2 regions of the Psychromonas aquatilis genome follow, and region 1 is predicted to be linked to the other one. Evidence: predicted binding sites of a transcription regulator. Region 1 holds the regulator's gene; the other holds the start of a gene.
What was found. The regulator MetJ, encoded in region 1, represses methionine synthesis genes. The targets are predictions, from matches to a motif close to TAGACGTCTAGACGTCTA.

Region 1 (6,713 bases):
ACCAATGAGCGTTGTTGGTCAACGCCAGGGTAGAAGTCATAAGCATAAGCACTCATTGCTTGCACTTTACCTTCTCCGATAAAGAAGTGCGGTACTCCATGTTTACTATCTGCAGTATCAACATCAAAATTATTTTGACAACCTGCATCAACAGAAACTAAGTTATGGGCAATAGTTTGGCGAGCATAAGACTTGTTTTCATCAAGGTAACGACCACCAAACTTAGGCTCAATATTAACCCAACGACCAAAGCCGTAATCACGTAATACTTCTTGATTATTATTAAAATAAGTCATGCCCAGTGTATCGAAGTGTCCATGTCCCATACCATGTTGACCATAGTTCATCACAAGTTGGCTAATATCGCCTTTACTATTTTGCATGCGGATAAAGCCTTGTGCACCTTTATCTCCATCTGGACCTTCATTTAATTCAACACTTGGTAAACAAGGAACTTCCACTGATTCTTGTGCTTGATAAGCTTGAGATAATGCAACACCGCAACCGCTGATCCAGATTTGCTCTTGAATTTTAGCAATACCGTATAAATTTTTATCTTCAGGGTAATGTTTGGCATATAAGCTAACAGCGATAACGACACCTTCATCTTTAATATCCATACTTTTAGATGCATCATTTAATGAAGGGAAAACACCGTTAGGGTAAGCAGTTGAGAGTAAAGATTGGATAGTTTTAGCGATCACTTGCCCTTTAAAATTAAAGATATCTAATTCAGGACGGAAGCGTTGAGTTAATTCTGCTAATAAACATAAAGGGCGTATTGCATAACGATGGTAATAAGGGCCCTCTATATAATAACCAGACGGAGCAAATAAATTACTTAACTGTGCAAGGAATCCACCCTGTATGTCATCACCGGCTAAACCGTGTAATGCTAAGTCAATATACTTTTCTTGGCCAATTGCTGCGCCACAAGCTGCTGTTGCTGCAACAGCCCAAACACCATGATTATGAATTCGGTCAAAATCAAAGTCATATTTGACGGTTGCAACTTCTAACATTGGTTCAAATAGTTGACTCTCAATGTGTTGGCGTTGCTCTTCGGTTAACCAGTGTTTAATGCAGCTATAACCTAAGCTTGAATATAACAACCAAACGTGTTCATTCAGCATTTGATGAAATAAACGTCCTGGTGGATTGGTGTTACGTTGAACTTGGAAACCCAATGCCAAATATTTATCGGCATATTGGGTTAATAAGTCTGCTGCAAACTGAGCGTATTTTTCTTCACCTGTAATTAAAAATAAACGGCCAGCTTGGTCGATATATTTATAATTTTGTTGGTGTTTATTATGCGCATAACCACCTGCTGGGCTGTGTCCTGGAACATCAATAGGTAATGCAAGGTAATTGTCCGTATCGCGAATCAGAGCATCGAGGCTGACTCCCATTAAACTTGGTTTACCGAGCTCTTGTTGGATAGCTTCAATCTCTTGTTGATCCATAAGAACAGCGTTGACGTTGGAAGACATATTGACCTCTATTGCATAAAAGTGGATAAAAATAAATGGATAAAGTAATACAAATAAACTTTAAAATCACTTTATTTTTTAGTTTTTACGTACTGTGTCTACATTTTTATTTTTTGTATTTGTATATATGGCTTAGCATTTTTTTTGATTGTAGAACGTCTATCTAATGCACAGTTTAATGATTGAAATTGATTTTTATTGCTTTTTTAGTGCGCTTAGAAGGGAGGTAAAAAGTTAATCTTATTGTTAATGCTTCTAGTTGTATTACACCTTAGATTGAATGTGCTGATAGCTCATGATCTAGATCACACATAACGTCTTTTTGTATTACAAATCGATTGTGGTAATGTACAATTTTTCATTTTATAAATCTGTTTATTTGTTTTTCTACTATTGAAGAGTGATAAATACCTGCTTTAAAGCAAGTTAATAATATGAATTAGCGCAGAGAAATACGCTCTGTATAAAGTACTTAGAAATTATTAGTATAAAATACGAATAACGATACCAGTACCATTTGACGATGGCTTGAGCTGGTTAATAATGAAAATTAATTTTTTAATTGAGGTGATAAATGGCTAGTTTTAATATCGCATTAATCGGCGAATGTATGATTGAACTACAGGATGTAGGCGGCACATTACGCCAAGGCTTTGGCGGAGATACTTTAAATACAGCTGTTTATTTATCACGTTTAACTGCTAATAAAGCGCTTAATGTAAGTTATGTAACAGCATTAGGTACAGATAAAGTAAGCCAAGGAATGGTCGATAATTGGTTATCGGAAGGTATCAATGATCAATTTATTCAGCGCTCAGAAACAAAACAACCAGGTATTTATATTGTAGATACAGATGACACAGGCGAGCGTAGTTTTATGTATTGGCGTGCTGATTCAGCTGCTAAATACTGGTTAGAAACAGCCAGCGAAGAATTACTTGAAAACCTTTTAAAACAAGACGCTATCTATTTATCTGGTATTAGCTTAGCGATTTTACCAGCAGATAGCCGTGAAAAGTTATATGCCTTGTTAACCGAATATAAAGCAGCTGGTGGTAAAGTTATTTTTGATAATAACTACCGTCCGAAATTATGGGACTCGCAAGAGCAAGCTGTTGAAAACTACAAAAAAATATTATCAGTGACACATACTGGACTATTAACATTTGATGACGAAGAGGCTGTTTTTGGCGATACCTGTATCGAAGATTGTATTAAACGCTCATTAGCACTTGGCGTGACTGAGATTGTTATTAAGCGCGGTAGCAAGGAATGTTTAGTTATTACAGCAGATGATCAAATTAGTGTTAAAGCAAATTTAATAGAAAAATCTAAAGTTATTGATACTAACGCTGCCGGCGATTCATTTGCCGCAGGTTATATGTCTGGCCGTTTATTAGGCGAAAGTAGCGAAGCATCGGCAATGAAAGCACATAATGTTGCAGCAACCGTTATTCAGCATAAAGGTGCCATTATCGATGCACAATTTATAGCTCCATTCGTAGATTAATTACTTACAATTAGGAAATAAGAAATGACAACATTAAACGAAAAACTACAAACATTGAAAGTGATCCCTGTTATTGCAATTAAGGATGCTGCTGATGCTGTTCCACTGGGTAAAGTATTAGTTGAAAACGGCATGCCATGTGCAGAAATAACTTTCCGTACTCCTGCCGCAGCAGAATCAATTAAAAACTTGCGCGAAGCATTTCCTGAGATGTTAATTGGTGCGGGTACAGTATTAAACAGCGAAACAGTCGATCAAGCAATTGATGCTGGCGTAGATTTTATTGTAAGCCCTGGTTTTAATCCAACAACAGTTAAATACTGTCAACAACGTAACATGCCAATTATCCCTGGCGTTAACAACCCATCTTTAGTTGAGCAAGCAATGGAAATGGGTTTAACTACGTTAAAATTCTTCCCTGCAGGCCCTTCAGGCGGTGTATCAATGTTGAAATCTTTAACGGCTGTTTACCCAGTTAGCTTTATGCCTACTGGTGGTGTTTCACCTGCAAACATCAATGAATATTTAGATATTGATGCGGTATTAGCTTGTGGTGGTACTTGGATGGTGCCTGCAAACTTAATTGATAACCGTGAGTGGGATAAGATTGCTGTTTTAGTTAAAGAAGCTGTTGCAGCTTTAGGTTAATTAAAAGCGGTTTATATAAAAAAGCCTTGATTATGTATGTAATCAAGGCTTTTTTGTAACAGAAGTATTTATTTATTTATATTTTCAGTTTGGTTTTTATCTAGTTCTTCATCTTCAGGTAATGGCTGCCCTGTGTAGGCATGTAGAAAAGCCTCACATAGCAATTCACTGTTAGTTGCGTGGCGTAAGTTATTCACTTGCCTTCTAGTTCGTTCATCCGTTAATATTTTAAGCACCTTAGTTGGGATTGAGACAGTTACTTTTTTTACCTGCTCACTTTTTTTACCGTGTTCGGCATAAGGGCTAATATATTCACCATTCCATTTTGTTGTCATAATAGTAACCTTGAAAAAAATTACTGTTATTTTACCTCGATTTTTTTATTATGGCAATCTGAACGTAAAGATGGCTAGAAGTCCATCACAAGAATTAAGCGTTAGTGACCATGAATGACGGTTTATTAAAAAGGTTCTGATTTATTGGTATCAAAAACGGTTAATGTTTCTCGTATACGCGGTTTTATTTTACTACTTTTAAATGGACTTAAAGATAGTGTTTTATCTTCATTTAATGAAATATCATAAAACTGAGGTAAATTAAAATTAACTTGCTCACTTACCTCATCGGAGAGGTAATTATTGGAAGCATAAAAGCGATTTACATTTTGTACAAATTCATTTTTGGAGCCAGCAAAGTTTAAAAAAGTTTCCACTTCATTTTCTGCATTTGCAATATATATATTAAAACCATCGGTGTGATTTTCAAAAAAGAATTGTATTAAACCTTCACTGATATGTGACTCGATGATATCGGCCGTTTGATCATAGAAGGTTGTTTTTAGATTTAAGGAACTAGCGGATAGTTTCTTATTCGATATATGGCTATAGATATCAACAGCACTTTCTAAATGTTGTAAGGATACCCCTTTACGTTCAAAGTAAAAACCAAACTTCCTTCCACCGGTCCATAGGGTTTGGACTGAGCGAGTATGTACCGTATGCAAACGTAATTGAATAAACTCATCAAGTTTTTTGCCAAAAGAGTTACAAATTTGTTCGCTGAAATGGCGGCTATAACAAAAGAGATCAATTTTACTTGGTGGTGATGCATCTTGATGCATTTTCGATAAAATCGTATTCAATGCTTCAACTACTGAAAATTGGCTATTAAAGTGTAATGTTCTTACTTCGTTCCATGAGTTACGGTATATAAAGTCGATACTGCCAATTAAGCTTTCTTTGTGCTCACCATAAGCCATCACATTATCAATCTGGTTTAATTCACTCTCTTCTGTATCTTGCCAATGCCTGGTTGGATCTTTTTCAACATTAAGAAAGATAGATAAATACTTAATTGCACAGGGGGCGCTAAGCGCTTTGTCGCTTGCTTTAGGAACATAAATAGGGAAAACACTGTATAAGTCCTTGGCAAATTGATTCAAATTTTTATCAACAAGATCAGAGCCTTGGTTGTATAAGTGAAGTTCAGTGTCTTCATCGTACAAACCGTTGACATAACTCCATGCAACGAGTTTAGATAAATAAGGTGAATAGCCTAAGCAGGGGGTATTAGCTAGCTCAAAAGGTTCTAGCTTACTATTATATAAATACCATCCTGCTTTATTTTTACGATGTTCCGGAATTTGAATGAGGCTAAGGTGCTTCTCTATTAAATTAGGCGAAATATTAGGGTTAATAATATCGACCTTACCCGGTAAGGTTTCATGAGCAGCGTAAAGTTTACGCGATAAGATGCCAATATCTTCAGCACTAATAGATTCACTAATATTATTAACTCGTGCAAACTTAATTAAATTACTATAGCTCAACATCAATGCATCAAGTAATAATGAGTTTGCTTGCTGTACTTCTCGTATTTTCCAGTTATGGCGATTATCTAAATCTATTATCTGGCTTTCAGTCCAGCCCCATTGTTTAATGAGGTTTTTTAAAATTGCTCTACGCCAAGAGGTACTTTCAGACGAAGAAGGTTTGGATAACGCTTCTTCTGTTTTGAAATAAAAGCATACTCGCACTAACTCCAAACGATTGAGGTCATTAATACTGATTAAGTAATCGCTAACTTTACTTAGCATCAGACAATAGGGATCTAAGTGCTCATTATAGAAATGTTGTTCTTGAAAGCTTTTTTTATAGGAAGTTGATATTAACTCTGTATTTGGATATTCCCATGAGTAAGCCTCCATTAAAATAGTTTTTAATGTTGCTTTGTAAGGGTTATCAATGCCTTTATAAAGTTGCCACAAAGTTGCACCGAATAACTCTTCAGCCGGTACAGAGTGTAAACCCCCAAGGTCTAACCAATCATCTTCTTCAATTTGTTTATTGTCATATAATTTTTTTACATAATCATCATAATCATGTTCGTGATCATGTGGAATTTGTCGCCATAAAATACGTTTGCCAGCAACGCGTAAAGATGTGCGATAGAACTCATCTAGCAGTAACATGTGTTGTGATGTACCGCATGACTCATCACTTAATTCTGCTTTATTGTTAACTCTAAATTTATTATCGGGTATTAGGAAAAAATTTAGCTCAACAGCTAAACTTTCAGCCCAATGGGTAATTTCCCAAGTTTTTTTATTGAGTAGTTCAACTCTATCAGGATCTAATTTATGTGAGTAACAAACCCAAATATCTAAATCACTTTCCGAACATTGTCCAATTGAAGAAGTACTTCCCATTGCATATAACCCGATGATTTCAGGTAAAGCAGGAGAGGTGTCAGGCAATTTAAAATCGAATAGTTGTAAACTTAGTGACTGTTGTTGTTCATTTGGGGTAAATTGGCAAATACCTTTAGGCACATCAGCATCAATATAGCCAGGTAAAGTAGGTTCATTTAAGTGCAGTAAGATTGGAAATATTTTAAAAACATTTGCCTCATCTTTTCTCATCAATGCTAAAGCAGAGTTTACGCGTAGGCGCGAAAACTCATCTGCTTTATTACGCAATTGGATGATTTCTTGACTCAATCTATGTTCCATGTATGTAAGTGTTATTTAATATTTTCTTTAGAAAACTGTGAGCATTATAACA
Region 2 (6,713 bases), on a different contig from region 1:
ACTGGTTAGACGCTCGTCAAAAATTGGTTATTTTATATTGCCAACTCGCAGGGCTTCCCCCTTACCAAGATCAAAAAAAAGGGTTACCGCAACAAGCTTTAATTACTGAGTTCTGCCAATTATTATTAGATTATGCATCCACAGGGCATTTTGAAATTTATCATCAAATCATTGCGCAATCTAAACTAGATGGGGAAGAAAACCTTAAAATTGCACAAGAGCTGTATTCGCGTATCACCACCACAACAGACATTGCATTAAACTTTAATGATACCTATGCAGAAGATGCATCTGATCAAGCAATGTTAAATTTTGATCAAGATCTTTCTAGGTTAGGTGAGGTTATTGAGAGTCGCTTTGAGCGGGAAGATCAACTATTAGAAATCGTTCATTTACACCATACGTTATCTATTACGTAATGAAAAAGCCTCAATTATACGTAAATATAATTGAGGCTTTATAAATTAACGAGAAATCACTTAATCAAGGCAGCATCCTTAATTAAGCAGTTTTTATTTCTTTTATAACTCTCCCATTTCCTTTAATGCTAGGTCACGAGTTGCCTTAAAGGCTTTAATTTTATTGGCAGGCACTTCTTGAGAAAGAGGCAGAGACACTTTCATCGCATCAACAGGCTTACCGTTAATATGGAATTCATAATGTAGATGCGCACCAGTAGAACTTCCCGTATTACCTGACTTAGCAATTAACTCCCCCATCGCAACTCGCTGACCTTTTGTCACTAAACGTTTGCTCAAATGTAAGTAACGCGTAGTGTATTTTCGGCCATGTTTGATAACAATGTAATTACCTGCAGCGGGGTGATAACCAGCTCGTAAAACGACACCATCACCAATGCTGTATACATTGGTTCCTGTACGAACGGCAAAATCAGTTCCGTTGTGTGGACGAACACGTTTAGTAATAGGATGAAGGCGACGAGGATTAAAAGGAGAACTTATTCTAGGGCGGCCATTGACTGGGTATCGACGGTAAGCTTTAGTTAAGCCCATGCCATCTTTATCATAATAACGACCATCATCGCTTAAAAATGCCGTATACGCAGTTGATCCCCTTTCGATAATCACTGCTAATACTTCACTTTCATTGGCATAAGCCCCTTCAATATATTGTTTAGCAACAAGCGATTTAAACGTATCGCCTGCTCGTAGCCGTTTAAAATCCAACTTATCTTGTAAAGCATTAGAGATTTGTTGAATTTGACTAGAAGTAAGGCCACTTCTTTTTGCACTGACATAAAAACTGCCATTGATCGTTCCATGGTAATAATTATTACGCCACTCACCTTTTTTTGTTTCTATCTTAGACAGGTACTCTCCATCTTTTAATACAAAACTTAATGTCGTTGCGCGGTCAATGACTAGCTTCAGAGCTAATAATTCATTTTTAGGACCAATTTGAAGGTGTATTTCTTGCCCTGGAAGTAAATTAGCCAATCGAATATGCTCTGCATCGGCCTCTAATACTTCTTGTAAATTAGCTGCCGGTATATTTTGATCAGAAAATATCTGGCTTAACGTATCGCCCGATTTAATGGTAATAACCGCTTCTCTATTGCCAGAGAACTCAGGGTATAAATTATTACTTTCAACACTGCCCTGCCCTTGTGGAACCGCAATTGATTTTTTTACTTGAGTTGAAATATTTTCTGGTAAAACCAACTCTTTAGTTACTTTTTTATTGGATGCCTCTGGATGCGGAATAAGGCTAATCAGAATTAATATAACAAACAGTAAAATAAGCAGCCAAAAGTGTAAACGAGGCAATTTATTAATGAGTGAGAAAAACTTTTTAAACTGGAATTGTAAAGGCATAAACGATCTCGAATAAACAGGGAAAATATAACCACAAAATAAAAATGACGGGAGTATAACTCATCGCTAGTTTATCTTTAAGGGAATATACGCATAATTTTTAAAAGGTTATGACCACTAAAAAGTACAAACAGTTCTAAATTATTTTAAAATATTATGCTGTCATATCATGTAAAAAAATGTATTATAGACGTCTAGATGTTCAAACATCCAAAGTTTTTAATTCATATAGCCCGAATAGGAGTTCACATGTCACGTGACTTATTTACTTCAGAATCAGTTTCTGAAGGTCATCCAGATAAAATCGCAGATCAAATTTCTGATGCAGTACTTGATGCAATTTTAAAACAAGATACTAAAGCACGTGTTGCTTGTGAAACCTATGTAAAAACAGGCATGGTAATGGTAGGTGGTGAAATCACTACTGATGCATGGGTTGATATTGAAGAAATTACACGTAAAACAGTACGTGATATTGGTTACACTAGTTCAGAAATGGGTTTTGATGCAGATTCTTGTGCTGTATTAAATGTAGTTGGTAAACAATCGCCAGATATCAACCAAGGTGTTGATCGCTCTGACCCACGTGAGCAAGGTGCTGGTGACCAAGGTTTAATGTTTGGCTATGCGACTAATGAAACTGAAGTTTACATGCCAGCTCCTGTTACTTATGCACATCGTCTTGTTAAAAAACAAGCTGAAGTACGTAAAAGTGGTCAACTAGACTGGTTACGCCCAGATGCAAAAAGCCAAGTAACTTTTGCTTATGATCAAGGTAAAATTGTAGGTATCGATGCGGTTGTATTATCAACACAGCACCGTGAAGATATTAAGCAATCAGACTTAGTTGAAGCAGTAATGGAAGAGATTATTAAACCAGTACTACCAGCAGATCTATTATCTGAACGTACTAAATTCCATATCAATCCAACAGGTCGCTTTGTTATTGGTGGTCCAGTAGGTGATTGTGGTTTAACAGGTCGTAAAATTATCGTTGATACATATGGCGGTACTGCTCGTCACGGTGGTGGTGCATTCTCAGGTAAAGATCCATCAAAAGTTGACCGTAGTGCCGCATACGCAGCACGTTACGTAGCAAAAAACATAGTTGCTGCTGGTTTAGCTGACCGTTGTGAGATTCAAGTTTCTTATGCCATTGGTGTTGCTGAGCCAACATCAATTAGTGTAGAAACATTCGGTACTGAAAAAGTGGCAAAAGGGTTAATCGTAAGCCTAGTAAGTGAACACTTTGACCTTCGCCCATATGGCTTAATCGAAATGTTAGACCTGATTAAACCAATCTACCAAGAAACAGCAGCTTATGGTCACTTTGGTCGTGAGCAATTCCCTTGGGAATCGCTAGATAAAGTAGAAGCTTTAAAAGCAGCTGCATTTTAACGGCTAGTATTTAAATAGAACGCAATGTTAAGCATTGAAGATAAAAAAGCACTTGCAGTTAAAGGTGAAGATTGTTTCATTTTAGCGGAGTGCTTTTTCGATCGCGCCTTTAAGCGCCCAGGTTATTTATTCAATCAGGGAGGTCGTAGTGCCGGTAGCGCACACTTGCAAAAGAACCTACTCAACTTTAATCCGATTTTATACCATCAAAATAAAGCGATTTTTATTAAAGAAGTCGTTGCGCATGAAATTGCTCACCTAATCACCTATCAATTATACGGCCGAGTAAAGCCTCATGGTAAAGAATGGCAATATATTATGACTCAGGTCTTTAACTTACCTGCTAATACAACACATCAATTAGATATTAGTGATGTTCAAGGAAAGTTATTTTTATACCGTTGTGCATGTAGCGAGCATCAATTAACAGTCCGTCGTCATAATAAAATTAAAAAAGGGACTGTTTATTTGTGTAAGAAGTGTAAGTGTGAATTAGAAGAAGTCAGTAAATAGTTCAGTAAACAATAATGTGGGATTAATATTGCAACTACTCCAACCCCCCGCCTTTATAGTTGCAATATTAATTATACCAATTCATCAACAGATAGAGCTTTCTGTGATGGCGATAAACATTTATCAGTTTATCTTTAACCGTCCCTCACTGTGCGATAAAAGCCGGTTAATATTCATCATCGGCAATGTGCGTTACCTTAATGAAGGTGCTGTTACTATTAATGTAAAAGGTAGGACATCCTTTTAAGTTAATATACAAAAAAACAACTTATTATTAATGCCTTTATTATTTCACTTTACATTCACCTGGACGAAGAAAATGCGTTAAGTGAAGCTAATTAATAATGTGTTTCTCTGCCAGCAACTAAATGATAATAGATATCATTATTAACTGTCAATCATTAAAATCAAATTTTTTAAATTAAATTTACTATTCCCAAAAACAAAAAATCCGGTACAAAGACCGGATTTTTAAAATGTTCTTTTAAAACAAATTGATAAAGCTAAATTAATTTTAATTAACGTTTAAAATTATCTAAAATAATTCCTGTTGCCATTGCCACATTTAATGATTCTGCTTGGCCAAAGTTAGGAATAGTGATCTTATCTGTAATTAATTGACCCACTTGCTCAGAAATACCATGTGATTCACTGCCCATGACAATGAAAGCATTATCAACTAATTTGCTTTTATGAATATTTTCTCCTTCCAAAAAAGCACCATAAATTGGCTTATCCTGAGCTGACAAGTAGCTATATAAATCAGTATGACTCACTTTAACTCGCGCAAAAGACCCCATCGTTGCGGCAATAACTTTAGGATTGTAAAGATCTGCACAATCCGTACTGCAAATAATATGTTCAATACCGTACCAATCGGCCACACGTATAATCGTCCCCAAGTTACCAGGGTCTCCCACTTGGTCTAATACCAGAACTAATTGGTTATTTTTAATGTCAGGTAACTCACTCGCTTTAGATTTAACGATCGCAATAACCGTATTATTGGTTTTTAATGTACCTGCTTTTTGCAACTCTTCAGCAGTGCTTTCTATTGTTAATGACACGAGTTGCTTTTGTGATAATAAGGCTGAGTTTTTATTAATATATTCAGGCGTTGCAAATAAGTTTACAACTTCAAAATCAGAGTTAAATAACTCACTTACATTTTTTTCACCCTGCACCAAAAACAGCCCTGTTTTTTTGCGCTGTTTTTTTAACTCTAAAGAATGAATAAGTTTAAGTTGGTTTTTAGAAATCATGTAAGTTCCAATTATAAGTAACAACACATAATGATAGCATTTTCTCTACCATTATCTGTTGGGTAGTAAGCATGCCTAATATCCACTTCAACAAAACCAAGTTTTTGATAAAGCTTGAGCGCAGCTTGGTTAGATTCTCTTACCTCAAGCCAAATCTCTTGTTGGTCTAATGAGATAGATAATGTTTTCAAATAATCTAATAAAGAAAAGCCTAACCCTAGCCCTTGTTGGTCAGGTGAAATGGCAATATTTAAAAGCGTCACCTCACCTGCAACATAACTTGCTACAAAGTACCCAGCGAGCTTACCTTCGACCATTAATACATGGTTAATATAACGTTTACCAAAATTACTAATGAAGAGTTTTTCAGACCAAGGATGGCTATGAGCAGAAGATTCAATGGCAAGGACCTCAGGAAGGTCAGTTATTGCCATTGCGATAATCTCTATTTTAGATTGATTATTGTAGATGGTCACAGTATTGCTTCCAAAGTAATTTTTTAGCTTTCCCATCTTTAGACAATACAGCTAAAGAAGGTGAATGCAGTAATTGTGTATTAGCAGCAACGCTTATTTTTCCTAGTGTCGACCATATCAAACGAGGTAAACTGCCCTGCTGGTTTTCGAACTGCTCTAATGAGCAAAAAACCACATCATCAATATCAATAGAAAAAGCACTAACAATAGCAGTCATTAATTTATGTTGCTGATCTTGCTCGGTACACACAATTAATAATTTACATGTCGAAAGGTTTAATTGTTTAGTGGTACTTTCTGCTTTAAATAATTCTGGTTTTCTTACCTGCCAATGAGTTATTCCCATTTCTTGTAAAAAGAGAGCCTGTTGGTGCTTCATAAAAACCTAAAATAACAAGTAATAAATAAAATAGGCATTAATATAACATTGAATCTCAATTTTAATGAATATTTCAGTCACTTTAGGCCTATTAATAGGTTTAATCTGCCCTTTTATTTTCCCCTCCTCCATTGCCAATAGGGCATTTATCCCTTCTTACCAGTAAGAAAATATTGACTCTAAACAAGACTAGCGTATTTTAAGCAATTGGATTTGTGCGTGGTCTCTGGTTAATACGTCTTATTGTTGATTATTAAGTATGCTAATTTTCTCTAATAATTTGAACTACTCATCAAAAACGACATTAATCAATTGTCGACACAGGTCACATAAATTACGGTTGAAATTAAATATTTATGACATGAAGTTATAAATAAACAAAAAAATGCGAAATAAATCACAAAACCGCAGAGTCAATAAAATTAAATAAATCGTAAGTTTTGTACTTACAGGGAATAGTAAATGTCATTACTACAAGTTAAAAACCTACGTATCGAATATCCTTCGCGATTTGGCGTACATGCGGCAGTTAAATCTCTCTCTTTCTCTATTAATCGCGGAGAAATAGTCGGTGTGGTAGGCGAGTCAGGTGCCGGAAAATCAACGGTCGGAAATGCAATCATTGACCTATTAAGCCCTCCCGGTGTTATTGCGGGTGGAGAAGTCTTTCTAGATGATCAAAAGATATCAGGGTTAAGCCTTGAAGAAATGCGTAAAGTGCGCGGTAATAAAATTGGTTTTATCTTTCAAGATCCAATGACCTCACTAAACCCTTTGTTCACAGTTGAACAGCAACTCCTTGAAACAATCCACGCTAATTTAAATGTTACACATCAAGAAGCCCTAAAAC

Region 2: the regulator MetJ is predicted to act here: its motif matches at 2,023-2,040, upstream of metK (methionine adenosyltransferase).

What each region holds. Positions count from the first base shown of each region.
Region 1 is NZ_JBAKAZ010000026.1:7,062-13,774, reverse strand. Features, by position in the region: gene V6256_RS08355 (heparinase II/III domain-containing protein) at 1-1,493, opposite strand, end outside; gene kdgK (2-dehydro-3-deoxygluconokinase) at 2,068-3,003, shown strand; gene V6256_RS08345 (bifunctional 4-hydroxy-2-oxoglutarate aldolase/2-dehydro-3-deoxy-phosphogluconate aldolase) at 3,028-3,651, shown strand; gene metJ (met regulon transcriptional regulator MetJ) at 3,720-3,986, opposite strand; gene V6256_RS08335 (class I adenylate cyclase) at 4,112-6,649, opposite strand.
Region 2 is NZ_JBAKAZ010000020.1:33,767-40,479, forward strand. Features, by position in the region: gene rsd (sigma D regulator) at 1-419, shown strand, start outside; gene V6256_RS07085 (peptidoglycan DD-metalloendopeptidase family protein) at 522-1,835, opposite strand; gene metK (methionine adenosyltransferase) at 2,085-3,233, shown strand; gene V6256_RS07095 (SprT family zinc-dependent metalloprotease) at 3,258-3,746, shown strand; gene V6256_RS07100 (RNA methyltransferase) at 4,265-5,008, opposite strand; gene rimI (ribosomal protein S18-alanine N-acetyltransferase) at 5,020-5,484, opposite strand; gene V6256_RS07110 (DNA polymerase III subunit psi) at 5,468-5,863, opposite strand; gene V6256_RS07115 (dipeptide ABC transporter ATP-binding protein) at 6,326-6,713, shown strand, end outside.